4 regions of the Geodermatophilus sp. SYSU D00703 genome follow, and region 4 is predicted to be linked to each of the others. Evidence: riboswitches for the same ligand, from Rfam matches in the RefSeq annotation. Region 4 holds a riboswitch; each other region holds the start of a gene.

Region 1 (6,997 bases), on a different contig from region 4:
GTGAACCGCCCGGTCAACCACCGACCAGGGCGCGCAGCGTCTCGGCGTTCCGGACGGCGTGGCCGTACCCGTCGTTGTTGAAGTAGGTGTAGACGTCCCGGCCGGAGGCGGTCCACTCCCCCACCCGGTCGGCCCACCAGCGCAGGTCGGCGTCGGGATAGGAGCCGGCGTAGAGGTGGTCGGCGTCCGGCCCGTGCATCCGGAGGTACACGAACGGCGCGGTCGCCCGCAGCACGCACGGCAGGCCGGCGCCGCTCATCACGACGTAGGCCGCCCCGTGCCGCTCCAGCAGCGCGAACACGCCCTCGTCGTGCCAGCTCGGGTGGCGGAGCTCCACGGCGACGCGCATCCACTCCGGGAGCAGGGAGAGGAAGAAGTCCAGCCGCGAGTCGTCGCGCTCCTGGGTCGGGGCCAGCTGCACGAGCAGGACCGCCCGCTTGTCGCCGAGCTCGTGCCAGCACGCGGTCATCCGGTCGATCCAGGTCTCCGGCGCGTACAGGCGCTTGGCGTGGGTCAGCCCGCGCGGCGCCTTCACCGACAGCTGGAAGCCCGGGGGGAGCCGCCGCCGCCAGCCCGCGAAGGTCGCCGTCCGGGGCCAGCGGTAGAAGCTGGCGTTGAGCTCGACGGTGCCGAAGCGGCGCACGTAGTGGGCCAGCCGGTCGCGCGGCGGGGTGCCCGGCGGGTAGAGGACGCCGTCCCAGTGGTCGTAGCTCCAGCCCGAGGTCCCGATGTGCACCGCCACGTGCACCTCCTACCCGGTCAGCGGCCGCGTCCTGCCAGGGCGGTGAGCCGGGCGAGGACCCGGCCCGCCGACCCGGGGGCGAGCCGGACGAGCACGTCGGGGACGACGGCGCTCCAGCCGACCAGCTGCCGGGGCCGGCGCCGCTCCACCGCGGTCAGGACCACCTCCGCGGCCCGCGCCGGGTCCATCGTCAGCAGCCGGGCGAACTCGCGCTTCCCCCGCTCCCCCTCCGCGGCCGGGACGCCGGAACCGACGCGGGCGTTCTCCGCGATGCGGGTGCGGATGCCGCCGGGGTGCACGCACGTGACGCCGACCCCGTCGTCGGCCAGCTCGTGGCGCAGCGCCTCGGTGAACCCGCGGACGGCGAACTTGCTGGTCGCGTACGCCGCCTGGCCGGCCGGCGCCATCAGCCCGAACAGGCTGGACACGTTGACCAGGTGGGACCCGGGGTGCGCCTGCAGCGTGGGCAGCAGCGCCCACGTCAGCGTCACGACGGCCCGCAGGTTGACCGCCAGGACCCAGTCGAACTCCTCGGCCGTCACCTGGTCGAACCGCCCGCCGAGGGCCACACCGGCGTTGTTGACCAGCAGCGTGACCTCGGGGTGCGCGGTGGCGACGGCGTCGGCGACCCGGCGCGTGTCGTCGGCGTCGGAGAGGTCGGCGACGTACGTGGTGACGGCGAGCACGGGGTGCGCCGCGCGGATCCCCGCCGCGACCGCCTCGAGCCCGTCGGCGTCCCGGTCCAGCAGGACCAGCGAGCTGCCGCGCGCGGCCAGCCCGGAGGCCAGTGCCGCGCCGATGCCCCCGGCGGCGCCGGTGACGACCGCCGTCCCGCCGGCGAAGCGGTACGGGCCCAGGCTCACGCGGCGACCTCCGCGGCGTCGCGGGCCGGCTGCCGCGGGGCGAAGCGCACCCCCTCGTCCTCCAGCGGTCCGCGCCGCATGAGCAGGACGTCGCGGACGTAGTTCTGGTACAGCCGCCACGGCGCCCGCGAGCCCTGCTTGGGCAGGGCGGTGAGGCTGCGCTGCACGTAGCCGGAGCTCAGCCCGATGAACGGCTCGGTGCCTCCGCCGGGCGGGGCCACCGGCGTGCAGGTCGCGTACCCGGCGGCGGCCATGTGGCGCAGCAGCCGGCACACGTAGCGGGCGACGAGGTCGGCCTTCAGCGTCCAGGAGGCGTTGGTGTAGCCGATGGTCATCGAGAAGTTGGGGACGCCGGAGACCATCATCCCCTTGTAGGAGACGCGCTCGGACAGCTCGACCAGCTCGCCGTCGACCGTGAGGGTCATCCCGCCGATGGGCAGCAGCACCAGCCCGGTCGCCGTGACGACGACGTCGGCGGTCAGTTCCTCGCCGGACTCCAGCGCGATCCCGGTCTCGGTGAAGGTGGCGATCCGGTCGGTGACGATCGACGCCCGGCCCTCGCGGACGGCGCGGAACAGGTCGCCGTCGGGCACCAGGCACAGCCGCTGGTCCCAGGGGTCGTAGGGCGGGCCGAAGTGCGTGTCGACGTCGAACCCGGGCGGCAGCTGCCTGCCGGCCAGCCGCTGGATGAACCGCCGCATCGCGGCCGGGCGCCGGCGGCTGAACTGGTAGGACGCCATCGAGACCAGCACGTTCTTCCACCGCACCACCGGGTAGACCGCGCGCGCCGGCAGCCGGCGGCGCAGCGCGTCGGCCAGCGGGTCGCGGCCGGGCAGCGAGAGCACGTAACTGGGGGTGCGCTGCAGCATCGTCACGTGCGCGGCGGTCGCGGCCAGGCTCGGCACGAGGGTGACCGCGGTCGCCCCGCTGCCGATGACGACGACCCGCTCGCCGGCCCAGTCCAGGTCCTCCGGCCAGTGCTGGGGGTGGACGATCGGCCCGCGGAACCGTTCCTCGCCGGGGAACCGCGGGCGGTGTCCCCGGTCGTAGCGGTAGTAGCCGGAGCAGACCGACAACCACCCGCAGGTCAGCCGCACCGTCTCGCCGGTGTCGCTGCGCTCGGCGGTGACCGTCCAGCGCGCCTCGGCGGTCGACCACTCGGCGGAGACGACCCGGTGCCCGAACCGGATGTGCCGGTCGACCCCGTGCTCCCGGGCGGTCTGCTGCACGTAGCTGCGGATCGACGCGCCGTCGGCGATGGCCCGCGCCTGCGTCCACGGCCGGAACGAGTAGCCGAGGGTGAACATGTCCGAGTCCGACCGGACCCCCGGGTAGCGGAACAGGTCCCACGTCCCGCCGATGGCGTCCCGCGCCTCCAGGACGGCGTAGCTGCGGTCGGGGCACTCGCGCTGCAAGTGGCACGCGGCGCCGATGCCGGACAGCCCGGCCCCCACGATGAGGACGTCGACGTGCTCGGCGGCGGAGAGTTCGGCAACCACGCGGCGCACCCTATCGACGGCGCCGGGTCACGGCAGGCGCCAGACCGTCGTCCGGCGCAGGCCGGGACCCTCGGTCTCCGGGATCTCGTACACCGCCTCGGCGACCAGCCGGTCGTGCGGCAGGTAGGGCCGGCCCGGGTCGCCCACGTACACCTCGACCCCGCGGGCCCGGGTGCGGTCCAGGAAGGGCAGCACCCGCTCGGTCATCTCCCGGTCGTAGCAGACGTCCCCGGCGAGGACCACGTCGACGCCGGGGAGGTCGCGGCCGAGCACGTCGCCGGTCACGCTGACCCCGGGGACGCCGTTGAGCCCGGCGTTGACGCCGATCGCCGTCCGGCTGAACGGGTCGACGTCGCTGGCCAGCACCGAGCGGGCGCCGGCCAGCCGGGCGGCGATGGCGACCAGCCCGCTGCCCGAGCCCAGGTCGAGCACCGCGCGGCCGGCGACCACCGCGGGCCGGTCGAGCACGAAGCGGGCCAGCGCCTGCCCGCCCGGCCACGCCGCGGCCCAGAACGGGGGCGTCTCGCCGGCGCCGCCGTCGGTCTCCATCGCCTCCCAGAGGGCCACGACGTCGTCGGCCACGTGCAGCCGGACCTCCGGGACGGACGACGGCCGCCGGACCTGGGTGTGGGCGCGGACGAACCGGGACGGGACGAGTCTCACCCCGGGAACTCCAGCACCTGCGCTCCCTGCGGCGGGCGCGGCTCCCGGCGGGGCAGGGAGTCGCGGCACCAGCGCTCGCAGTCGGCCAGCAGGTTGCCGGTCGAGATCGGCCGGTCGAGGGCGGCAGCCCGGTCGCGGGGCGCCCGCTCGGGCAGCCGGGTGGCGGCTCCGGACTCGGGAGCCTGCTGGACGGCGCGCCGGACCACGCTGCATCTCCCTGGTGTCGACGGTCGGCGATCACCACCGACCTGCGTCTCGGTTCCCACCGTCCCGTCGCCGACGGGACAGACCCCATCAGTGTCCACCAACGCCGAGAGCCGCACCCCTCCTCTCGGGAGGCGTGCGGCTCTCGGCGCGCGTCGCACGTTCTGCGCGCGCGAGGTGTCGGCTCAGTACCAGCCGGTCGACTGGGAGTGCGACCACGCGCCGCACGGCGTGCCGTAGCGCTTCTCGATGTAGATCAGGCCGGCGTCGATCTGGCGGTAGCCGTCCGAGGTCTTGGCGATGCCCGTGCCGGCCCAGGTCGAGTCGAGGAACTGCGGGATGCCGTAGGCGGTGCTGGAGGGGTTCTGCGCGTCGGGGTTCCAGCCGCTCTCCTTGCCCCACAGCTTCTCCAGGCAGGAGAACTGCTCGGCGCTGCCGACCTTGCTCATCGCGTAGTCCTTGAACGACCCGCTCCGCGCCGGCGCGGCGGCCGCGGCGGGCGCGGCAGCCGCGGCCTGCTGCTCGGCGGCGGCGCGCTCGGCGGCCTCGCGGGCGGCCTGCTCGGCGGCGGCGCGCTCGGCGGCCTCGCGGGCGGCCTGCTCGGCCGCGGCACGCTCGGCGGCCTGGCGGTCGAGCTCGGCCTGATCGGCCGCGGCCTGGGCCTGGGCGGCGCTGGCCTGCGCGGCCTCGCGCTCACTGCGCGAGGCGGTGAGGCCCTCGAGCGCCGCGAGGTCGGGGGACGCCGGGGCGGCCGACGAGCCGGCGAGGCCCAGCTGCTCGGCGACGCTGGTGGGCGCGCCCACCGTCGCGGTGTCGGCCTCGGCGGCCGGCTGACCGGTGGTCAGCACGTTGACCACGATGGCGCCGGCGGCGGCGGTCGCCAGCAGGAAGGCCGGACGGCGCCCCTTGGCCGGCAGCCGCAGGCGGCGGCGGGCGGGGGCGTCGGCGGCGGGGGCGTCGGCGGCGGCGAGCTCGGTGGTCGAGAGCTCGGCGGTGGCCGGCTCGGCGGCGGTGAGCTCGAGGGTGGCGGGCTCGGTGTGGGCGGCGTCGGCCGGGCGCGGGGTGTGCGGCGTGCGGGAGGTCATCGGGGTGTGGTGCTCCAGGGCGTGGGGGCGCGCGCGGGCAGTCCTCGGCGGGGCGAGGACAGCCCGGTGCTGTGGTCGGTGTGCGGATGGGTACCGGGCGCGGTCAGCGAGGGACGCGCGGACGCCGGCGGTCGCGGGCTGGCGGGGTCAGCGGGCCAGGGAGGAGGCGCGGGGCGCGCGTGGCCGGGTGACCCTGCGGGCCGCGAGGGCCCGTGGGTGAGGCAAGCGGGTGCTCTCCGTTCCTTCCGTGGCCGCCTACCGAGTTAGCTGACGGGTTCGGGCGGGAAGGTGCCCTACCTGTCCTCCGAGCGAGGCTCGGCGGACAGGACTCACCCCAGTACTGCGGTGGGTCCCCGGCTCGCGCCCGCGGCTGTGCGGGCACGACTCGGCGGCGTCCGGCCAGGCTCCCCGGATGGGGCGCTCCACCGACCGGACGACAGCCACCGTATGGGCCGTTACCGTCCCGTGACAATCCCGCGAGTCACATCCGCCACGTGAGTTACCTCGCGCACTGGTGCGGGCGTCGGCGGAATACCCAGGCTGTGAGACCGTTGCACGCAGCAGTAGTTGCGCTCTCAACCACCTGGAGCACGAGATGCAGTTCGGGATCTTCACGGTCAGCGACATCACGACCGACCCCACGACCGGGCGCACGCCCACCGAGGGAGAGCGGATCAAGGCGGTCCTCGCCATCGCGCAGAAGGCCGAGGAGGTCGGGCTCGACGTCTTCGCGCTCGGCGAGCACCACAACCCGCCGTTCTTCTCGTCCTCCCCCACCACCACGCTGGCCGCCATCGCGGCGCGGACGAGCACGCTGCAGCTGTCGACGGCGACCACGCTGATCACCACCAACGACCCGGTGAAGATCGCCGAGGACTACGCGATGCTGCAGCACCTGGCCGACGGCAGGGTCGACCTGATGCTGGGCCGCGGCAACACCGGCCCGGTCTACCCGTGGTTCGGCCAGGACATCCGCAACGGCATCCCGCTGGCGGTCGAGAACTACGCGCTGCTGCGCCGCCTCTGGGACGAGGACGTCGTCAACTGGTCCGGCCAGTTCCGCACCCCGCTGCAGGGCTTCACCTCCACCCCGCGGCCGCTGGACGGCGTCCCGCCGTTCGTCTGGCACGGCTCGATCCGCTCCCCGCAGATCGCCGAGCAGGCCGCCTACTACGGCGACGGCTTCTTCTCCAACCACATCTTCTGGCCCAAGGAGCACACCCAGCGGATGGTCGAGTTCTACCGCCGCCGCTTCGAGCACCACGGCCACGGCGCGGCCGACCAGGCGATCGTCGGCCTCGGCGGCCAGGTCTTCATGCGCGAGAACAGCCAGGACGCCGTGAACGAGTTCCGGCCCTACTTCGACAACGCGCCGGTCTACGGCCACGGCCCGTCGCTGGAGGACTTCTCCCGCGAGACGCCGTTGACCGTCGGCAGCCCGCAGCAGGTCATCGAGCGCACCCTCGGCTTCCGCGACTACGTCGGCGACTACCAGCGGCAGCTGTTCCTCGTCGACCACGCCGGCCTGCCGCTGAAGACCGTGCTCGAGCAGCTGGACATCCTCGGCGAGGAGGTCGTGCCGGTGCTCCGCCGCGAGTTCGCCGCACTCAAGCCGGCGCACGTGCCCGACGCCCCCACCCATGCCTCCCTCGTCGCCGCCCGGGGCGGTGCGGTGGACAGCACCGTGCACGTCGCCGGTGACGACGTCACCGGCCGCACCGCCGAGGAGGTCTCCGCCGAGGTGACCGTCCGATGACCACCCGCACCCTGGCCGTCGTCAGCGCGGGGCTGTCGACGCCGTCGTCCACCCGGCTGCTCGCCGACCGGCTCACCGCGGCCACCGTCGCCGCCCTGCGCGAGCGGGGCGACGAGGCGACCGTGGAGGTCGTCGAGCTGCGGGAGCACGCCCGCGACCTGGCTGACCACCTGGTCACCGGCTTC
Region 2 (6,997 bases), on a different contig from region 4:
CGACGACTCCAAGCCGCCGGTGGCCGAGGGCGACGCGCCGGGCCTGGAGCACCGCGACTACTACTCGCCGATCCGGTCGACCTTCGCCTCGGGCGCGCACGCGGCGGTCGTGGAGATCGACCCGGCGACGTGGGAGATCGACGTCGTGAGGTACGCGGTGGTGCACGATTGCGGCAACGTGGTCAACCCGATGATCGTCGAGGGCCAGGTGCACGGCGGCGTCGCGCAGGGCGTGGGCGGCGCGCTGTACGAGCGGATGGCCTACGACGCCGACGGGCAGCTGCAGAACGCGTCGTTCATGGACTTCCTCATGCCGTACGCCTCGGAGGTCCCGGACGTGGTCATCGACCACCAGGAGACCCCGTCGCCGCTGAACCCGCTGGGCATCAAAGGCGCCGGCGAGGCGGGCGTCATCCCCGGGACGGCGGCGATCGCCTCGGCCATCGAGGACGCGACCGGACGGCGGATCGCGGCGATGCCGCTGTCCCCCACCCAGCTGTACGACCTGATGCGATCCCCCGATTCGGAGCGGACGGCGGCGTCCGCCCGCAGGACAGGAGTGAGTGCGTGAACCTCGACGGCTCTGCGGTGCTGCACGCCGACCCGGAGAAGGTGTGGTCGGTCATCACCGACCCGGCGGTGCTGGCCCGCACGATCCCCGGGTGCGAGTCGCTGGAGCAGGTCGGCGCCGACGAGTACAAGATGAACGTCTCGGTCGGGGTCGGGGCGATCAAGGGCACCTACGCCGGCGAGGTGCGGCTGACCGACCAGGAGCGGCCGAAGTCCTACGTGATGCACGCGTCCGGCGCGGGTGCCCCGGGGAACGCACGGGCGCAGGTGACGATCAACCTGGAGCCGACCGACGCCGGGACGACGACGCTGACCTACTCGGCCGACGCGGTGATCGGCGGCCCGGTCGCGGGCGTGGGCCAGCGGATGATCACCGGCGTGGCCAAGCGGATGGCCGGGCAGTTCTTCAAGGCGATCGACGACGAGCTGACCGGGGTCGCCGCTCCGGCGCCGGCCGCGGCGGCTCCGGCCGCTGCGGCTCCCGCCGCCGTTGAGGCCACCCCTGCTGCCGCTGCGCCCACGGTGTTCGCGGGCCGGGCCGCTGCTGCACCCGCCGCGCCGTCCGACGTCCGGACCCTGGTGACGGGCGCTCTCGGCGGTGCCGGGCTCACGCTGCTCGGCGTCCTCGTCGGCTGGCTCCTGGGCCGCCGCAGGGGTTGACTTCGCCGACGTACTGCGGGCCCTCTCGATCGACTCGAGAGGGCCCGCAGCGTGATGTCGCACTTCGTCGTTGGATGGATCGACAGGCTAGGCAGTCAGTACCGCAATCAGCGCGCCAAGGCCGGTGGCAGCAACCACGAGGGAGCTGTAGAGGTCGAGGCGTGCGGCGACCTTCTCTCTGCGCCCGGACCCACTCTCGTCCTTCGCCCAGAGAGCCATGAGTTTGCTCGCAAAGGCGAGCGCTCCCCCCACGATGCCCGCCACCGCAATCCAGGGCGCCAGGATGGCTAAGTCCTGGACTGAGGCGTTGAAGAAGTCCATGCACACAGTCTCTGTGCGTGTTCGCCCATTCAGGGATCGCGACTCGTGTGACGTGACTCAAGAGGGACACGGGTAGCCCACCGCGGAGCCCTTGGCTTGTTCGGCCTGCCTGTTGCAGGGCGCGGCGGTGGGTGAAGCCCAGCCGGCCACCGCGGGCACGACCACCCAGGCGACGAGGACGAGGATCGACTGCGTCTACTCCGCACCCTGGCCCAGGTTCAGCACGGCGTCCGCCGGATCGAGCTTCTCGCCGATCTCCGCCTTGAAGCCCGACACCACCGGGATGACGCCCAGCACCACCTGGGTAGAGGCCGGTCAACGCCGCGGGGGTGTGTGCCAGGGCCGCATCCACGCCCGCCTGTCACCGCGAACGCCGCGCCGGCGCCCCCACCGCGCCGATGGGCCGCCCGGCGCGTCCCAGGCGACGCCGTCGAGCATCGTCAGGAGCACGCCGGCCGTCAGCGCCGTGAACAGAGCCGCGAACGCCGTCCCGAACAGCGTCACTCGACGGCTGACCGCCGTCACGAGGCGCGGGCCTCCGCGCGGAGCTGGACGGCGGCCAGCAGCTCCCACCGGATCGCCGAGCTGCCCGGCCGGATCACCCGCCAGTAGCGGGCGAAGCGCCGCCGCGTGGCCGGGTCGGTCGCCGCCACACGCGTCTCCGAGCTGAGCTCCGTGCCGCCGCGGGACGGCGTCAGCCGGAAGTCCATCGCCGCCTTCACCCAGCCCGGCTCAGCGAAGCGGTGCACCCCGTCGGCGTCGAGCGCCGGTGGGGCCTCCCCTCCGGAGAGCCGCCACGCCTGCAGCACGCCACCGAACACGGCCGAGGCCGGTGGCTCCGAGGAGAGCAGCGGCACCGGCACGGCGTCGAGGAACGGCCGGTCGCGGAGGTGCCCGAGGCCGCGCCCGGCGAGCACGACCGGCAGGAAGCGGGCGGCGCTGAGCACCGTGGTCACCGGCAGCCGGGACATCCGCACCCGGTGCAGCTCCGCCCACACCGCCGTCGGCGGGGCGTCGATCCACTGGGCCTGGCGGGTGACGTGGTCGGCGGCCGGCACGACGTCGTCGAGGTCCACGCGGCTCCCGTACCCGGTCCGAGAGCGTGGTGTGCACCCAGCGCGGTCCCGGACGGCGCCGGACCGCGCTGGGTGCACAGGGCGTCAGCTCGCCCGGCGGTCCTGCAGGGGCGGGTAGTCGGTGTAGCCCTCGGGGCCGGCCGCGTAGAACAGGTGCGACCGGATCTCGTTCTCCGGGTGCTCGCCGGCCCAGCGCTGCACCAGGTCGGGGTTGGCGATGACCGGACGGCCCACGGCGACCGCGTCGGCGTGGGCGGCCTCGATCAGCTGCACCGCCTCCTCGCGCGTGGTGACGGCGCCGAAGCCGCTGTTGGCGATCAGCGGGCCGCCGAATCGCCGGCGCAGCTCCTGCACCAGCTCCCCGGCCGGCTCGCGGTGCAGCACCGACAGGTAGGCCAGGCCCAGCGGGGCGAGCTGGTCGAGCAGCGCGCCGTAGGTCGCGCGGACGTCGTCCCGGTCGGTCTCGAGGGCGTCCTGGATGTCGTGCTCGGGCGAGATCCGCAGGCCGACCCGGCCGGCGCCGATCGCCGCGGCCACCGCCGTCACCACCTGGACGACGAAGCGCGCCCGGTTCTCGGGGGACCCGCCGTACTCGTCGGTCCGCCGGTTGGACGCCGGGGAGAGGAACTCGTGCAGCAGGTAGCCGTTGGCGCCGTGGATCTCCACGCCGTCGAGGCCGGCCTCGATCGCGCGGCGGGCGGCGGAGACGAAGTCCTGCACGACGTCGCGGGCCTCGGCCACGGTGAGCGCGTGCGGCACCGGGTAGGGCTGCTTGCCCTTCTCCGTGTGCCCCTCGCCGTCGATGGCGATGGCGCTGGGCGCCACGACGCGGCGGCCGCCGTTGACGTCGGGGTGGGTGACCCGGCCGCCGTGCATGACCTGCATGACGATCCGGCCGCCGCGGGCGTGCACGGCCTCGGCGACGCGGCGCCAGCCCTCGACCTGCTCGTCGGTGACGATGCCGGGCTGGCCGACGAACGCCTGCGACTCGGGGCTGGGGTAGGTGCCCTCGGTGACGATCAGCCCGACGCCGGCACGCTGCCGGTAGTGCTCGACGACGAGGTCGCCGGGGACGCCGGAGGCGCCGGAGCGCATGCGGGTGAGCGGGGCCATCACGACGCGGTTGGCGAGCTCGAGGTCGCCCAGGGTCACGGGGGAGAACAGGTCCACGGGGAGTTCGACGCTCGACGGAGGGGTCGCCATTCCGGCCGGCGACCGTCACGGCGCTCACAGTGACGCGCGCCTCGCGAGACCCACTATGCCGCCACAGTGGATCGTCGGCCGTCGAGTGGCGGGATGTGTGAGGCGTTCTTACGGTGACTGCGTCCGGCCGATCGTCGCCTCCCGAGCCTGGGGAGCCCGCGCCGGACGCCGCCGAGTCGCTCCCACCGCAGTGGGCGCGAGCCGGGGACCCACCCGCACCACCCGGGGTGAGTCCCGCTCCCGGGCATCATCCGGGAGCGGGTAGGGCACTCCCAGCCCGAACCCGTCAGCTGACCCGGTAGGCGGCCCGGGGAGAGAAGGAGAACCACCGCGCCCGGGGCCTCGACCCCCCGCGCCCTCCAGGTCCGGGACCGTCGCGGTCCCGCCTGCCCACCCCCAGGGACCAGCCGCACGGCACGCAGTGTCGGTCGACGGCTCCTCGCCGGGCGCCCGTGTCCGGCCGGTGCCGCGCGCCCAGCTGACGACACGGCGACCGCCGCGGCCGGTCCCGCACGCCCCGGCGCCGATGGTGCCGGGCACCGCACAACACGAGGAACCCGCACCATGCACAACCAGCACACCCACCGACCGCGCTCCCTGCACCGGCTCGCCGCCGTCGGTGTCCTGACCCTCGCCCTCGCTCTGGCCCCCGCCGCCCAGTCGGTCGCCCGGGCAGAGGGGAGCCACGGCCTGGCCGGGATCAGCGCCGGCGAGAAGCAGGCCTACAAGGACCACGCCCTGGGCCAGGTCGGTGGCAACCGGACCCAGTTCGGCTGCCTCGACCAGCTCTGGGAACGGGAGAGCGGCTGGAACCCCCACGCCCAGAACCCGAGGAGCTCCGCGTACGGCATCCCCCAGTTCCTCGACTCGACCTGGGCCATGACCGGCATCCGCAAGACGTCGGACCCGTACCGGCAGATCAAGGCCGGGCTGATCTACATCGGGAAGCGGTACGGCAGCGCCTGTGGGGCGTGGCAGCACTCCCGGACCAGCGGCTGGTACTGAGCCGCGAGACACCGAGGGCCCGCTCCCCGCGCGGCGCGGGCCCTCCGGCCGACCTCAGCCGGTCGCCATGGCCTCAGCCGGTCGCCATGGCCTCGGCAGTGAGCTCGACCGAGCGCAGCCGGCCCTCCGTGCCGGGGAACTGGTGCGCCACGATCAGTTCGTCGGCGTCGGCCTGCTTCGCGAAGCCCTGGAGGTACTCGCGCACCTCGGCCGGGGTCCCGACGGCGGTGTGGGTCAGCATCGTGTCGACGTGCAGGCCGGCACCGCCCTCGAGCAGCAGCCGCGCCTCGTCGTCCGTCAGCGAGCGGCCGCGGCCGAAGAGCCCGACGGCCAGCGTCCGGCGGACGGCGGCGTAGGCCTCCTCGGCCGCCGCGCGGGTGTCGGCCGCGACGACGTTCACGCCGGCGATGACGTGGGGCTCGGCGAGCTGCTCGGACGGCTGGAACTCTCGCCGGTAGGCCGCGACCGCGGGCTCGAGCATCGCCGGGGCGAAGTGCGACGCGAACGCGTACGGCAGGCCGAGCGCGGCGGCCAGCGTCGCCCCGAACATCGACGAGCCCAGCACGTACAGCGGCACGTGCGAGCCCTTTCCGGGGATCGCGTCGACGCCGGGCACCCGGGAGTCGCCGGCCAGGTAGGCCTGCAGCTCGAGGACGTCCTGCGGGAAGCGGTCGGCCGAGCGGGGGTCGCGGCGCAGCGCGTACATCGTGCTCTGGTCCGAGCCGGGGGCCCGACCCAGGCCCAGGTCGATCCGGCCCGGGTACATCGCGTCGAGGGTGCCGAACTGCTCGGCGATGGTCAGCGGCGCGTGGTTGGGCAGCATGACGCCGCCGGCGCCGAGCCGGATGGAGGACGTGTGCGCGCCGACGTGCGCGATCAGCACGCTGGTCGCCGACGACGCGATCTGCGGCATGTTGTGGTGCTCGGCGTACCAGACCCGGCGGTAGCCGGTCTGCTCGGCGCGCTGCGCGAGCGCGACGCTGGCGGCGATGCTGTCGGCCGCGGTCGAGCCCTTGGCGATCGGCGCCAGGTCGAGGATGGACAGCGGGGTGCTCATGGGGCGGTACCTCTCGCGTGGTGTTGCCACGAGCAACCGATCCGGCGCCGCTGCCCTTCCCGGGTGTGTCACTCCTCGTACTCGGGCCCCACCGAGCCGGTCTCCACCTCGCCGGCCCGCTGGTACGTGGCGATCAGCGCGCCCGAGCCGGTCGCCTTCGACGTGGTCAGCCGCCAGGTGCGCGGGACCGCCCCCTCGCCGAACAGCCGCTTGCCCTGGCCGAGGGTGACCGGGAAGACGACCAGCCGCAGCTCGTCGACCAGGTCCTCGTGCAGCAGCGTCTGCACCAGCCCGGCCGAGCCGTGCACCTGCAGCTCACCGCCGTCCTCGGCCTTGAGCGCCCGGACGGCGGCGGGCACGGGGCCCTCCAGCAGCCGTGCGGTCTCCCACTCCACCGCGGTGAGGGTCCGCGACGCGACGTACTTGGTCTTGTCGTTGAGGCCGGTCGAGACCGCGCTGCTCTCGTCGCGCATCTTCGGCCAGGACGCGTAGAAGATGTCGTAGGTGCGCCGGCCGAGCAGGAAGTCCTGCGCCGGGACGAACCACTCCTCCATCTGGGTGCCGAGGTCGTCGTCGAAGTGCGGCACCAGCCAGCCCTCGTACGAGAACCCGCCCTCCGGGTCCTCGCCGGGTCCGCCGGGGGCCTGCATGACGCCGTCCAGCGTGACGAACGTGGTGACGACGAGCGGTCGCATCGAGTCCCTCCTCGGGTCCGGCCGGCCGCGGTGACCGGTCTCCCCGGTAGGACGGCGTCCGCGCCGCCTGCTCATCGGTGGGCCGGCGTCCGCGCTCACGCGGCCAGGGCGACGTCCCGGTCGGCGGCGGCCACCAGCTCGGCGTAGCGGCCGCCGGCGGCGAGCAGCTGCTCGTGCGTGCCGCGCTCCACGACGCGCCCCGCCGCGAGGACGGCGATCCGGTCGGCGCCGCGCACGGTGGACAGCCGGTGGGCGATGGTGATCGTCGTCCGGCCGCGGCAGGCCTCGTCGAGGGCCGCCTGCACCGCTCGCTCGGTGGCGGTGTCCAGCGCGCTGGTCGCCTCGTCGAGCACCAGCACCCGCGGGTCGCGCAGCAGCGTGCGGGCGATCGCCAGCCGCTGCTTCTCCCC
Region 3 (6,997 bases), on a different contig from region 4:
ACCGTGGTGGTGGGACGTGCTGCAGCACGGCCGGGACAGCGCCCACGCCGCGGCGTTCGACATCGACTGGGACTTCGGCGGCGGCAAGCTGCGCGTCCCGGTCCTCGGGTCGGCGGACGACGTCGAGAAGCTGGAGGTGGTGGACGGCGAGCTCCGCTACTACGACAACCGCTTCCCGATCGCCCCCGGCACCGATGGGGGCACGCCACAGGAGGTGCACGCCCGCCAGCACTACGAGCTGGTCGACTGGCGGCGCGCCGACACCGACCTCAACTACCGGCGGTTCTTCGCGATCAACACCCTCGCCGGGCTGCGCGCCGAGGACCCGGCGGTCTTCGACGCCACCCACCGGCTGGTCCTGGAGATGGTCGCGGCCGGCGCGGTCGACGGGCTGCGGATCGACCACCCCGACGGGCTCGCCAGACCCAGGGAGTACTTGGAGAGATTGGCCCGGCTGTCCGGTAACCGGTGGACGGTGGTCGAGAAGATCCTCGAGCCCGGTGAGGACCTGCCGGAGAGCTGGGCGACCGCCGGGACGACCGGCTACGACGCGTTGACCGAGGTCGACGACGTGCTGGTCGACCCGGCCGGCGAGCCTGCGCTGACCGCGCTGGACACCGAGCTGTCCGGCCGGGCCGTGGAGTACGCCGCGCTGGTGCACGCCTGCAAGCGCGAGGTCACCGACGGGATGCTCGGCTCGGAGGTGGCCCGCCTGGTGCGGGTGATCGGCGAGCTGCCCGGCATCTCGCGGGAGCAGCAGACCGAGGCCCTGGCCGAGCTGCTGGCGGCGTTCCCGGTCTACCGCACCTACCTGCCCGACGGCCGCGAGCACCTCGACGCCACCGTGGCCGCGGTGCGGTCCCGCCGTCCCGACCTGGCCGACGCCCTCGACGCGCTGCACCCGGTGCTGTCCCAGGCCGGCACCGAGGCGGCGACCCGCTTCGAGCAGACCAGCGGCCCAGTCATGGCCAAGGGCGTGGAGGACACCGCCTACTACCGCTGGGCCCGGTTCGTCGCGCTCAACGAGGTGGGCGGCGACCCGGCCCGCTTCGGCAGCACCGTCGCGGAGTTCCACGAGGCGCAGGGGCGCCGGCTGGCGCGCAAGCCGCAGTCGATGACGACGCTGTCCACGCACGACACCAAGCGCAGCGAGGACGTGCGGGCGCGGCTGGCGGTGCTCGCCGAGCTGCCCACCGAGTGGGCGGGACTGGTCCGCGGCTGGCTGGCCCGGCACCGGCTCGCCGACCGGCCGCTGGCCCACCTGGTGTGGCAGAACCTGGTCGGCGCCTGGCCGCTGTCCCGGGAGCGGGCGCACGCCTACGCGGAGAAGGCGGCGCGCGAGGCCGGGACGTCGACCACGTGGACCGACCCCGACGAGGAGTTCGAGGCGCGGCTGCACGCGCTCGTGGACGCCGCGTACGACGACCGCACGACCAGCGCTGAGTTCGAGGGCTTCGTGGCCCGCATCACGCCGCCGGGCCGGTCGAACTCGCTGTCGCAGAAGCTGCTGCAGCTGACCATGCCCGGCGTCCCGGACGTCTACCAGGGCACCGAGCTGTGGGACCTCTCGCTGGTCGACCCGGACAACCGCCGCCCCGTGGACTACGGGCTGCGCCGGCGCCTGCTGGCCCGGCTCGACGAGGGCTGGGTGCCGCCGGTGGACGACGAGGGCGCGGCGAAGCTGCTCGTCGTCTCCCGGACGCTGCGCGCCCGCCGCGAGCACCCCGGGTGGTTCGGCGGCTACCAGCCGGTCGAGGCCACCGGCGCCGCGGCCGGCCACGTGGTGGCCTTCGACCGGGGCGGCGTCGTGACCGTGGCGACCCGGCTGCCGGTCGGGCTGGCCGCCTCCGGGGGCTGGGGCGACACCGCGCTGCAGCTGCCGAACGGGTCGTGGCGGGACCTGCTCACCGGCGACCGGTTCGTCTCCGACGCCGCCGGACTGCCGGTCGGCGCGGCGTTGGAGCGGCTGCCGGTGGCGCTGCTCGTCCGGGACTGAGAGAGGACCCCTCTGCCCCCCGCCACTCGCAGGCTCGCGGCGGGACCCTGCAGAGGGGCCGCTCCAGCACGTCACGAGGCTCAGGCCGAGGGCCCCTGGAGGGTGGCCTTCGACGACGTTCCCGGACTCACGACGGAGAGTTGTCGGCCGAGGGCGGTGCGCTGCCCCCGGCCCGGCCTGTCGCGCCACGCCGGCGCGCAACGCCCGTCGCCGCGCGCGGACCCGGGCGTCCGCTCCTAGCGTCCCGCCCGTGCTCCGGCTGTCCGGCCGGGCACGGCGCCGTCCCGCCCAACCCCGTCCGGCGGCGTCCGACCTCTGCACGACCGTGGACGGGGGTGGGGGACCCACTCTCGGCGCGCTGCAGTGAACAGCGCTGCGCGTCTCGGGGTGAAGCCGCGACCCGCGGCCGGGCAACCGATCCGCCCGAACCCGACAGCTCACCCCGCCGGCGGTCGATCGGAGGATCCTCCATGCCCCAGCACGACCGATCCCGCACGCCCGCACGCGCCCTGCGTCGCGGCGCCGTCGTCCTCACCGGTGCGGCGGCCCTGTCCGCCCTCGCGCTCCCCGGCACGGCCTCGGCCGCGGAGCACGACTGGGACGGCGTCGCCCAGTGCGAGTCCAGCGGGAACTGGCACATCAACACCGGCAACGGCTACTACGGCGGCCTGCAGTTCAGCGCGAGCACCTGGGCCGCCTACGGCGGGCACGAGTTCGCGTCCAACGCCCACCTGGCCAGCAAGGAGCAGCAGATCGTGGTCGCCGAGCGCACCCTCGACGGCCAGGGCATCGGCGCCTGGCCGAACTGCGGCCGGTACCTGACCGGCGGGTCGTCGGCGCAGGCGGCGGCCCCCGTCGCGACCGAACCCGAACGGGCGTCACGGGACCACCGCACGGCGGCCGGGAGCTACGTCGTCCGGGCCGGGGACACGCTCGGCACCATCGCCGCGGCCCACGGGATGAGCTGGCGCGACCTGTACGCGCGGAACCAGGACCGGGTGAGCGATCCGAACCTCGTCTACGTGGGGCAGTCGCTCGTCGTCTGAGCCGCACCGTCCGCGCAGGTCACGGGGGGCCGGGCTGGCCCCCCGTGACCTGGCCGGCGCCGGGCGACGGCATCGACCGTCGAGCTGCGGCCGCGCCCCGGGCGACGCCGACCGCCATCGGCCAGTCCGGGTCGGCCCAGTAGCGGCTGTGTGCCAACAGCGGCGGCTCCGGCGCGGACTGGTTGTCCGGGTCGGAGGCGACCGGGTCCAGCAGGCGCCACTCGCCGCCGCAGACCCGTCGCAGGGTGCGGGGATCGCGCCAGTCCTCCTCCGGACCGTCGTCCCAGAGCCGGCGTGACCGGAGCGGGCCGGTCTCGGGCGTCCGGTCCCAGCTCCGGACCGGCCCGGCGATCGGGTCGGTCTCGCGGAACAGGCTCACCCAGCGCTCCCCCCAGGTGTCGCTGAGCCAGCGGAGCACACCAGGGCCCACGTGCGCGGGGAACACGCGGCAGAACTGCATGCGCAACTGGGAGCCGAAGGTCACCAGCCCGACTCTCGGGTAGAGCTCGGGAGCGATCGAGCGCAGCGCGGCCAGGCTGACCAGGCTCCCCTGGCTGTGCGCGGCCAGGACCACCTGGTCGGCCTCCCCCTCCTCGGAGAGCAACCACTCGATGCGGTCGACCAGCGCCGGGACCGCCACCTGCGAGTACGCCGCGGGCACGAACGGGTGCGCCGCCCGCGGCCAGAACGCGATCACGTCCCAGACGACGTTGACCCTGCGTCGCCACCGGGCGCCCTCCGGCGCGGATACGAACGCCCGGGATCCCAGCACGGCGAGGGCGACGGCGAACAGGAACAGGACGGCGGAGCCGAAGCCGACGAGCCCCCGCGCCCAGGGCCCGTCAGCGGTGACCGCGCTGGCCCAGCCCCACGGGGACGGGAGGTCGCCCGGAGCGCAGGCGGCACGGTCGCACCCGCTCCGCACCTGCTCGGCGACGGCGGCGAGCGACAGGACCCAGCCGACGAGGGCGGCGACGACGAACACCGGCGCGAGCACGTTCTTCAGGCGGGCGGCGGACACGGCGCGGGCCACCCGCTCGAGCCCGGCGTCCGAGAGCCGGGGGCGGTCGGCGCCGTCGGGGGTGTACATGGCGGCCACGACGGCGCGGCGTCGCCGCGCCGCCGCCGCGCGGCGGGACCACGCGAGCACGCCGACGACCGCGATGAGGGCCACCGCCACGCCCCAGCCATAGGCGATCCGCTGCAGGTACGTCGGGACCTCCACGCCCGCGTCCAGCACCAGGTCGAGCGCGACCTGCGCCAGGTACGTCGTCCCGGCGGCCAGGCCGATGCCGAGGAAGCAGCCCGCGGTCGCGACCAGCCCACCGGCCCAGCCGCCGGCCAGTCGCCGCAGCCGAGCCGGGGTCGCCGGGTCCTCGGGCGTCAGGGCGGCCAGGACCAGCACGGTGACCGCGAGGAGGGCCAGCGCGAGCAGGGCGGCGGCGCAGAGGCCGGCGGTCGCCCCGTCCGACCAGGGCAGGGACCTGCCGGACGCGGCCGCGGTCGGGCCGAGCCGCCAGAGGGTGGTCCCGCCCGCCGCGAGGAGCAGGGACGACGTGGCCAGCACCAGGAGGCTCAGCCAGCGGGCCACGCGTCCCCACGCACTGCCGGCGACGTCCAACGCCGTGCCGCTGGTGCCCGGCGCGTCCCCGAGCATCGCCACCAGCACCACGGCGACGGCGAGCACGCCGGTCGACCACCGCGCCCACCCTCCGTCCCCCGCCGCCGCGAACGAGAAGCAGGCCAGGAGCGCGAGGGCGGCGGCCACGTGCAGCCGCCGCAGGACCGGGGCGTCGGGGTCGCCGCGGAAGAAGTCGGGCGAGGAGAAGCCCGGCCGCGGCCCACCGGTGCGCTGGTGCCGGCCTGGGTCGGCGAACGGGCTGTCCGGGGCCGCAGGCGCAGCCCGGTCCGTCCCCAGGCGGGAGAGCAGGAGGACCACGACGGCGGTCACGGCGAGGCCGAGGACCACCGGCTCGGGGCGCCCTCCTCCGAGCGGGAGGTCCGCCCGCTGCCCCAGCGCCTGCCAGGCCAGCAGGTCGACGACGCCGATGACCACCGACAGGACGAACACGAGGGTCAGCAGGAGGCCCAGGACCCGCAGGACCCCGCTCACCAGCGCTCGGGCGATCCGCCCGGCCCGACCCTGCGCCGCCGGGAGCATGAACTGCGACGCGTTGACGATGCCGAACGGGACGAGCAGCAGCCAGAGGGCCCGCCACCGGGAACCCGAGGTCAGTCGCCCCCAGTGGAAGGCCTCGAGCACCCGGCCGTCGTCCTCCGGTGGCAGCGGGGTGTGGTCGGGCCCTGTCCGGCGCACGTGCGCCACCGAGGCGTTGCCTCCCGTGGCCGCGACGTGGTCGGTCTCGAGCATCTCGCTCTCCGGCGTCCCGCTGACGCCGTGCACGCGCAGCTCCACCCACGTCGCCATGGCGTTCCCCCAGCCCGGCGCACCGGTGGACTTTCCGCGGTTGACCGCCGGGTTGGCGGGAATGCTGGACCTGCCTCCCCACGAGGGGAAGGCAGATCCGTGCGCTCCCCGGAGGTCCCCCGCATGTCCGAACCCGTCGAGTTCTCCGTCTGGGCGCCGGTGCCCAAGCGGGTCCGGCTCCAGGTCGACGGCACGGTGCACGACATGCACCGGGACGACGGCGGCTGGTGGCGTGCCGAGGTCGAGGCCGGGCCGGAGGCCGACTACGGGTACCTGCTCGACGACGACGAGAAGGTGTACCCGGACCCGCGCTCGCGGCGTCAGCCCGGCGGCGTGCACGGGCCCTCCCGCCGGTTCGACCCGTCGGCGTACCGGTGGGGTGACTCCGCCTGGACCGGGCGGCCGTTGGCCGGTGGTGTCGTCTACGAGCTGCACGTCGGCACGTTCACGCCGGAGGGCACGCTCGACGCGGCGATCGGCAAGCTCGACCACCTGGTGGAGCTCGGGGTCGACTTCGTCGAGCTGCTGCCGGTCAACGGCTTCAACGGCACGCACAACTGGGGCTACGACGGCGTGCTCTGGTACACGGTGCAGGAGGACTACGGCGGGCCGGCCGCCTACCAGCGGTTCGTCGACGCCTGCCACCAGCGCGGGCTGGCCGTGATCCAGGACGTCGTCTACAACCACCTCGGGCCGTCGGGGAACTACCTCCCGCTGTTCATGCCCATCTTCGCGGAGGGCGCGAACACCTGGGGCCAGTCGGTCAACCTCTCCGGCCCCGACTCCGACGAGGTGCGCCGCTACGTCATCGACAACGCGCTGATGTGGCTGCGCGACATGCACGTCGACGGGCTGCGGCTGGACGCCGTCCACGCGCTGGTCGACGAGCGGGCCACCCACGTGCTCGAGGAGATGGCGCAGGAGGTCGACCGCCTGTCGGTGGCCGAGGGCCGCCCGCTGACCCTCATCGCGGAGAGCGACCTCAACGACCCCCGCCTGGTCACCCCGCGGGTGGCCGGTGGCATGGGCCTGACCGCGCAGTGGAGCGACGACTTCCACCACGCGCTGCACGCCACGCTCACCGGCGAGGGCCAGGGCTACTACGCCGACTTCGCCGCCGCGGGGCTGTCCGGCCTGGCCAAGACGCTCAGCGGCGCCTACTTCCACGACGGCGCGTGGTCCAGCTTCCGCCGCCGGCACCACGGCCGGCCGGTCGACACCGCGCTGCTGCCCGGCTGGAAGTTCCTCGGCTACCTGCAGGACCACGACCAGATCGGCAACCGCGCCGTCGGTGACCGGATCTCGGCGTCCCTCTCCCCCGACCTGCTCGCCGTCGGGGCGACGATGGTGCTCACCAGCCCCTTCACGCCGATGCTGTTCATGGGCGAGGAGTGGGGCGCGGGCACCCCGTGGCAGTTCTTCACCAGCCACCCCGAGCCGGAGCTGGGCAGGGCCACGGCCGAGGGGCGGATCGGCGAGTTCGCCGAGCACGGGTGGGACGCCGAGGTCGTGCCCGACCCGCAGGAC
Region 4 (6,997 bases):
GACGTCCCCGAGCAACCCTCCTCGAGGTCCACCCGCGTCGGATCTCCGCCCGCCGACCCCCGCTCCGGGAGACGAACCCGTCTCAACCGGTGGTCGCCGGGCCCGCCGCCCGGCGACGGGTCAGCGCGGTCACGGTCAGCCAGGCAGCGGCCGACGCCAGGACCCCCGCTGGGACGGCGTCCTGGGCCTCGCTGCCCACGAGGAGCGCGGCGAACAGCACGGGGGAGAACGGCAGCCGGGTGGCCGCCACCATGCCGACCGCGGCACCGATGGCGACCGCGAGGGTCGGCGAGGTGCCCAGCAACACCGTCGGGATCATCGCCAGCGCGATCCCGAGGAAGATCGGCCCACCGCGGAAGCCGCACCCGAGGCTGATGGCGTAGCCGAGCGCCTTCGCGACGAGGAGCAGGAGCAGCACGGTCACCGAGGTCTCGGCGTCGATCGCAGGCAGGCCCGACTGGGCAGCGCCAGGATCGGGGCCGCGCCCAGGGCGACGCCGCTCTCGATCAGCATGAAGCTGGCCACCAGCGGGCCACCGAAGAGCGCGGAGATCGCCGAGAACTCGCCCGCGGTCCGCGGCACGTGTCCCTCCCGCGGGCCGAGCCGGGCCAGCGGCACGGGGGCCGCGCCCACCGCCGAGCCGAGGGCGATGAGCCGGGGCCTCGGGACCCAGCACGGCTCCGAAGCACAACGTCCCGAGGGCGGCCAGGGCCACCCCGGGGGCGGCGCGCACCGCGACGGGCGGCCCCGCCAGCCCCAGCAGCAGTGAGTTGCCGCCGTCCCCGGTCAGCAGAGCGCGGGCGCCGAGGACCACCGCCGCACCCACCACGGGCAGGCCCAGCACGAGGTACCACGGCGGCGCCGACGCCCCTAGCGCGGATGGCAGGTCGTCCCACAGCCAGCTCTCGACGAGGTGGACGAGCGCGAGGAAGGCGGCGGCGAGCACCGCCGCCGGGATGCCGATGGCGGCGGCGAGCAGGACGAGCTGCACCAGCCCGCGGGCGTCGGCGCCGGAGGGCCGCCGGCGGGGTCGGTCGCCGGCACGTCGGGCGGTGCGTGGCGGGAGCCGCGCTGTCGCCGCGGGCAGGAGCTCATCCGCCCTGCTGCGCCTTCTGCTCCTCCTCGACGTGCGGCCGGCCGATCGCGGCCAGAGACCGGCCGGCCTGCTCGTACCGCTCGCCGTGCGGGTCGGCCGCTGAGGTGCGGACCGGCCGCTGCGGCCCCCCGAGAGCCAGGAGGCCCGCGATCTCCGGGTGGGCGATGAACTGCTCGGTCAACCACCGCACCGCGGCCTCCCCGTGAGCGCGTCTCCCCGGGGTCCTGATGCTGGTGTCCTCCGCCGTCTGCGAGCCTCACCCGCAGCGGATGAACCGACGCGGGAGGTGACGGTCCCAGGGCGCAGGCGCCGGTGACCCTCGCGTGCTCGGTGCGATACCGGTCCGACGGGGAGGCGTGGACGGTGGCGAGGTGGCCTCTCTGGTCGGCACGGCCGCCGCCCGCCCGATGCTGGAGCGGGGCGAGGGCGGGTCGATCGTCCTGACCAGCTCGACGGCGGGCCTGGTGGCGTTCCCGAACTCGGGCCACTACCCAGCCGCCAAGCACGGCGTCACCGGGCTGATGCGCACGCTGGCCGTCGAGCTCGCGCCGGCGCGGATCCGGGTGAACTCGGTGCACCCGACCACGGTCGACACCCCGATGGTGCAGAACCCGGCCACGTACGAGGTGTTCGGCCTGCCCGGAGCCAGCCGGGAGGAGGCCGCCGAGGGCTGCAAGGCGGTCAACGCGCTCCCGGTCCCCTGGGTCGAGGCGGTCGGCATCAGCAACGCCGTCCTGTTCCCGCCTCCGACGAGGCGCGCTACGTGACCGGCATGGCCTTCCAGGTCGACGCCGGCGGCACCGCGCCGTACCGGATCGCGCCGGAGACATGACCCGTCCCGGAGGGCACGCGGGCCCCGGCCGCGCGCGGCGGCCGGGGCCCGGGGGAGTCGTGGGCCGAGGGGTCAGCCGCGGTAGTTGGTGTGGACGTGGTCGAAGTGGTTGGCCGTCACGCCACCGCGGTCGGCCATCGGCTTCCAGGCCCCGGTCGGCGAGGTCAGGATCCGCTGCTGCCAGATGACGTACTCCACGCCGAGCTCGTCCCAGTGGTCGATGTGGTACTGGGCGATGGCGTCGCCGAGGGCGGCGTCGGTCAGGACCATGTAGTCCACCGCCAGCCCGGAGGGGTGACCGTGCGGGTCGACCGCGCTGGCGCGGGTGCCGCCGAGGGTGATGCCGGCGGCGCCGGGCACGTCGGAGACGACGGCGTTCGCGGCGGCCTGCGCGGCCGGCTTGATCGGCCCGGCGCTGTTGCTGATCTGCGCGGGCGCAGGCGCCGGGGCCGCCGGAGCGGCGGCGGCGACGGCCGCTGGCGCCGAGTTGCCCACGCTGCCTGCCTCGACGGGCGCCGCCGGGGCAGCCGGAGCGGCCGAGGCGGCCGAGGTGGCGCCGGTCACCAGCAGGACCTGACCCGGGACGATCAGGTTCGGGTCACTGCCGATCACGCCGACGTTGCGCTCGTACAGCTCCCGCCACGGCTGGTCGACCGCACCGGCGATCTCCGCGACCGTGTCGCCGAGCTGGACCGTGTAGTCGTCCACCGCGGCGGGGGCCGGCTCGGCGGCGGGGGCCGGCGCGAGGACCGGTGCCTCCGCGACGGTGGTGGAGGGGGTCCCGTCCGCGGCCTGGGCCGGGGAGCTGCTGAGGACGCCGAGTCCGACGACGGTGGCCCCGGCCGCGACGGGGGCCTTGGCGATCGCCTTCTTGGTGCGGACGTAGCGGGGCGCGCGGTGCTTTGCCATGGGTGGTCTCCGATCACCGCCGGCGAGGTGAGCTGTCGGGTTCGGGCGATCGGTGCCCGGCCGCGGATCGCGGCTCCACCCCGAGACGCGCCGTGCCGTGAGCCGGAGCGCGCCGTGGAACGTGGGTCCCCCACCCCTGCCCTGAGGTCGGTGTGGATGGCAGCCGGTGGGCAGGGTTTGGCGGACCGGCGCCGCGCTCTCGTTTGCTGAGCGCAGCCAAAACGCTACGTACTGTCATGTGCATTGTCGCCGTGACGGCCGTCACACCGTGGTGTTCGTGAGACGGACGCGCTGGTCGGGACGCGCGTCCGCGCGTCCCGTGGACTGCGACACAGTCGGGTGCGTTCGGGCCCTGCCTGCACCGGGACGATCGGGCTTTCCCCAGGGCTCGCCCGGGTGTCGACTGCAGGTCGATCCACGACGGGACGGTGGTGGCGCACGGCTGGAGGACGGAGACGGACATGCCCGATCCCCCGACCCGCCGCGGCCGGACCGGTGCCCCTCGGGACCTCACCCGGCGGCAGCTGCTGCAGGGCGCCGTCCTCGTCGGGGCCGGCGTGGGCCTCGGCGGTCTCGCCGGCCGTGGGTCACTCGCGCTCGGCGGCCCGGCGCTCCTGCGGTCGCGACCCGAGGCACGGTGGGGCGTGCAGAGCGGGGACGTGACCGCACGCTCGGCGGTCGTCTGGTCAAGGACCGACCGCCCGGCCCGGATGCACGTCGAGGTGGCCGCCACGGCGGACTTCCGCAGGCCCCACGCGCAGCGGTGGATCGACGTGGGGCCGGACACCGACCACACCGGGAAGGTGCTGGTCGACGGCCTGCCGCCGGGGACGGAGCTGTTCTACCGGGTCACCTTCACCGGGGACGACGACCCCGGGCGCGCCGGCGAACCGCTCGTCGGCCGGCTGGTCACCGCCCCGGTCGACCGGCGGGACGTGAGCTTCAGCTGGTCCGGCGACGTCGCCGGGCAGGGCTGGGGGATCAACCCCGGCACCGGCGGCATGACCGGCTTCGAGGCGGTCCGCCGGCTCGCGCCGGACTTCTTCGTCCACTCCGGCGACAACGTCTACGCCGACGGGCCGCTGACGGAGACCGTCGTCCTCCCCGACGGCACGGTGTGGCGCAACGTGGTCACCCCGGCGAAGAGCAAGGTCGCCGAGACCCTGGACGAGTACCGGGGCCAGTTCCTGTACAACCTGCTCGACGACAACGTGCGCCGCTTCACCGCCGAGGTCCCGCAGTTCCTCCAGTGGAGCGACCACGAGGTGACCGACAACTGGTACCCCCGCGAGGTCCTGGACGACCACCGGTACACCGTGACCGACGTCGACACGCTCGCCGCCCGGGGCCGGCGGGCCTTCCTCGAGTACACACCGGTCGCCGGCAGCCGCATCGACCGCGTCCTGTCCTACGGCCCGCTGCTGGACGTCGTCGCCCTCGACCTGCGCAGTCACCGCGGTCCGAACACGGGGGACACCACCACCGGCGGGCCGGGCGCCCGCATCCTCGGGGAGCAGCAGCTCGCCAGGGCCACCCGGCGGCTGACCACGTCCCGGGCGCTGTGGAAGGTGGTCGCCTCCGACATGCCGATCGGGCTCGTGGTGCCCGACGGTCCGATCGACGTGGACGGCGTCGCCGACCGCGACCCGGGGCGACCGGCCGGCCGGGAGCTGGAGATCGCCCGCCTCCTGTCGGACCTCAGGCGGAGCGGGGTGCGCAACGTCGTCTGGCTCACCGGCGACGTCCACTACACCGCGGCCCACCACTACGACCCGCAGCGCGCGGCCTTCCCCGACTTCGACCCGTTCTGGGAGTTCGTCTCCGGCCCGCTGCACGCCGCGCCCTTCGGGCGCAGTGCGCTCGACGGCACGTTCGGCCCCCGGGTGGTCTTCTCCCGGGTCGCCGACACCCCGAACCGGGCGCCGGGCGACACGTCCCAGTTCCTCGGCTCCGTCCGCATCGACGGGGCGAGCGGGGTCATGACCGTGCAGCTGCGGACCGTCGGCGGGGAGGTCCTGCACCAGACCGAGCTGACCCCCGCCTGACCGGCCGGGCGGTGCGCCGCCCGGGAGGAGCGGGGCCCACACGGCAGCGACCCCCTGCCCGGTTCCCGGGTGCGCACGGGCGTGGGCGGCCGGTCAGTCCTCGAAGATCGCGACGGCGCAGGTCCACCCGGCCGACGCGGAGGAGACCTTCACCGGGAAGCAGGAGACCTCGAACCCGGTGGGCGGCAGGGCCTCGAGGTTGTGCAGCTTCTCGATGTGGCAGTAGCCGATCTCCCGGCCGGCGCGGTGCCCCTCCCAGATCACCGAGGGGTCGTGGTCGACGGCGAAGCGGCGAGCCGTGTGCACGAACGGCGCGTCCCAGCTCCAGGCGTCGGTGCCGGTCAGCCGGACGCCCCGCTCCAGCAGGTACAGGGTGGCCTCCCGCCCCATCCCGCAGCCGGAGGCGACGTAGTCCTCCTGGCCGTAGCGAGCACCGGCCGCGGTGTTGACGAGGACGATCTCCAACGGAGCGAGCGCGTGGTCGATGCGCGCCAGCTCCGCCTCGACGTCCGCGGCGCTGAGCACGTACCCGTCCGGGAAGCGCCGGAAGTCCAGCTTCACGCCCGGCTGCAGGAACCACTCCAGGGGGACCTCGTCGATCGTGATGGCACGGGCGCCGCCGTCCATGACCTTCGAGTAGTGGTACGGGGCGTCGACGTGCGTGCCGCTGTGCGTGGCGATCCGGACGCGCTCGAGCGCCCATCCCTCCCGGTCGGGCAGGTCGTCGACGGTCGCCCCGGGAAGTAGGAGACGACCTCCTCGGCGGTCTGCTCGTGCGTGTAGTAGTCGATCTCCGGCAGCAGGCCGGGCGGGTCCGAGGCGATGCCGGCCATCAGTGGGACGGAGATGTCGACGAGTCGCCTCATGGCGCGCTCCCTGCTGGGAGGGGCCGCCCGGGGTCACAGGACGTGGTGTCCGTACATCTCCCCGAGCGGGTCGGCGATCAGCTCGATGCGGGCGCCGTCGGGGTCGCGGAAGTACACCGACACCCCGCTGTGCACCTCGTGCGGCACCCCGGCGTCGGAGAGCCGCTGCACCAGCTCCTGCCACCGCTCGGGGTCGACGCTGATGGCCATGTGGTGCAGCCCGCCGAGCACCTCGGCGTAGGGGCCGACGTCCAGGCCGGGGAAGTCGAAGAAGGCGACGAGGTTGCCGTTGCCGATGTCGAAGAAGAAGTGCGACGAGCCGGGGTAGTCGCGGTTCTCGATCAGCTCGGTCAGCGGGAAGCCGAGGACGTCCTGGTAGAAGCGCACGGTCCGCTCGACGTCGCTGCTGATCAGCGCGGTGTGGTGCAGGCCACGCGCGGTCGAGGCGGGGCGCTCGCCGGCGGGCTTGAGGTGCGCCGCCCGGATGCGGGCGCGCTCGGCCTCCAGCGCGGCGGGGTCGGGTGCGGTGGTGGTCATCGCGGGACGTCCTCTCGAAGCGGGGCGGGCCGGCAGCGGGCCGGGCGGGCGACCGGGGGAGTCTGCCAGCCGTCGAGCCGCCGGCCGGTCGGAGCGCGACGGGCCGGCGGTCAGCGACCGGGGACCCGCGGCCGGGGGACGACAGGGCGGTCCCCGACCCGGCCCTCGACCAGGCACGTCGTCCCGGCGGCGCGGGTCCGCGCCCCCTCGATCCGCTGCCGCGCCTCGCGCAGGAGGACGGCGTCGCTGCGCGGGACGCAGACCAGGATCCGTCGGTGCGCCCGGACGGCGGGGTGGGCGAAGGTCTGCGCGGCCAGCTGCGCGCTCAGCGGGTCGGGCAGGTCGGGGCCGTCGACCCAGAACTCGACGACGACCTCGCCGTCCGGCTCGCGCACGTGCGCCTCGGCGACGGCGGACTCGGACATCACCACGGTGACCCCCGTCGGTTCGACGAGCAGCTCCCAGCGCCGTCCGTCGGGCGAGCCGCCGGGGATGCGGCGGGGCCGGGCCGGGCCGGTGGGGGCGGACCTGGGGCGGGGCGTCTGCGCGGCGAGGGTCAACGGGGGTGCTCCTCGGGTCGGGTCTCGGGCGGGCGTCTCCACGGTGCCCAGGAGTCGCCGCCCCGAGCAGGGCCGTTGGTCCCGTGGACGCCATCCCCGTCGGCACCGGCGCCGGACGCACGAGAGCCCCGACCCTCCGCGGGGGACCGGGG

The links. A riboswitch is a leader RNA that binds a small molecule or an ion and turns the genes downstream of it on or off. The one in region 4 is predicted to bind cyclic di-AMP.
Region 1: linked by a shared signal. The riboswitch ahead of ACI782_RS22455 (aggregation-promoting factor C-terminal-like domain-containing protein) and the one ahead of ACI782_RS14365 (LysM peptidoglycan-binding domain-containing protein) in region 4 are both predicted to bind cyclic di-AMP.
Region 2: linked by a shared signal. The riboswitch ahead of ACI782_RS03655 (aggregation-promoting factor C-terminal-like domain-containing protein) and the one ahead of ACI782_RS14365 (LysM peptidoglycan-binding domain-containing protein) in region 4 are both predicted to bind cyclic di-AMP.
Region 3: linked by a shared signal. The riboswitch ahead of ACI782_RS15835 (LysM peptidoglycan-binding domain-containing protein) and the one ahead of ACI782_RS14365 (LysM peptidoglycan-binding domain-containing protein) in region 4 are both predicted to bind cyclic di-AMP.

Annotation. Positions count from the first base shown of each region.
Region 1 is NZ_JBJGYU010000036.1:27,046-34,042, forward strand. Features, by position in the region: gene ACI782_RS22425 (hypothetical protein) at 1-4, shown strand, start outside; gene ACI782_RS22430 (DUF72 domain-containing protein) at 14-742, opposite strand; gene ACI782_RS22435 (SDR family NAD(P)-dependent oxidoreductase) at 760-1,605, opposite strand; gene ACI782_RS22440 (flavin-containing monooxygenase) at 1,602-3,104, opposite strand; gene ACI782_RS22445 (class I SAM-dependent methyltransferase) at 3,132-3,767, opposite strand; gene ACI782_RS22450 (hypothetical protein) at 3,764-3,973, opposite strand; gene ACI782_RS22455 (aggregation-promoting factor C-terminal-like domain-containing protein) at 4,157-5,056, opposite strand; cyclic di-AMP (ydaO/yuaA leader) riboswitch at 5,294-5,443, opposite strand; gene ACI782_RS22460 (LLM class flavin-dependent oxidoreductase) at 5,652-6,812, shown strand; gene ACI782_RS22465 (FMN reductase) at 6,809-6,997, shown strand, end outside.
Region 2 is NZ_JBJGYU010000002.1:28,173-35,169, forward strand. Features, by position in the region: gene cutA (aerobic carbon-monoxide dehydrogenase large subunit) at 1-571, shown strand, start outside; gene ACI782_RS03635 (SRPBCC family protein) at 568-1,230, shown strand; gene ACI782_RS03640 (hypothetical protein) at 1,318-1,551, opposite strand; gene ACI782_RS03645 (hypothetical protein) at 2,073-2,627, opposite strand; gene ACI782_RS03650 (alkene reductase) at 2,712-3,797, opposite strand; cyclic di-AMP (ydaO/yuaA leader) riboswitch at 3,990-4,150, shown strand; gene ACI782_RS03655 (aggregation-promoting factor C-terminal-like domain-containing protein) at 4,395-4,835, shown strand; gene ACI782_RS03660 (LLM class flavin-dependent oxidoreductase) at 4,909-5,892, opposite strand; gene ACI782_RS03665 (dihydrofolate reductase family protein) at 5,961-6,587, opposite strand; gene ACI782_RS03670 (ABC transporter ATP-binding protein) at 6,683-6,997, opposite strand, start outside.
Region 3 is NZ_JBJGYU010000016.1:26,204-33,200, forward strand. Features, by position in the region: gene treY (malto-oligosyltrehalose synthase) at 1-1,996, shown strand, start outside; cyclic di-AMP (ydaO/yuaA leader) riboswitch at 2,303-2,463, shown strand; gene ACI782_RS15835 (LysM peptidoglycan-binding domain-containing protein) at 2,467-3,042, shown strand; gene ACI782_RS15840 (hypothetical protein) at 3,062-5,470, opposite strand; gene treZ (malto-oligosyltrehalose trehalohydrolase) at 5,594-6,997, shown strand, end outside.
Region 4 is NZ_JBJGYU010000013.1:65,906-72,902, reverse strand. Features, by position in the region: gene ACI782_RS14385 (hypothetical protein) at 83-424, opposite strand; gene ACI782_RS14380 (hypothetical protein) at 421-582, opposite strand; gene ACI782_RS14375 (hypothetical protein) at 1,092-1,286, opposite strand; gene ACI782_RS14370 (SDR family NAD(P)-dependent oxidoreductase) at 1,468-1,863, shown strand; gene ACI782_RS14365 (LysM peptidoglycan-binding domain-containing protein) at 2,001-2,837, opposite strand; cyclic di-AMP (ydaO/yuaA leader) riboswitch at 2,840-3,000, opposite strand; gene ACI782_RS14360 (alkaline phosphatase D family protein) at 3,299-4,882, shown strand; gene ACI782_RS14355 (cyclase family protein) at 4,976-5,785, opposite strand; gene ACI782_RS14350 (VOC family protein) at 5,782-6,285, opposite strand; gene ACI782_RS14345 (hypothetical protein) at 6,396-6,845, opposite strand.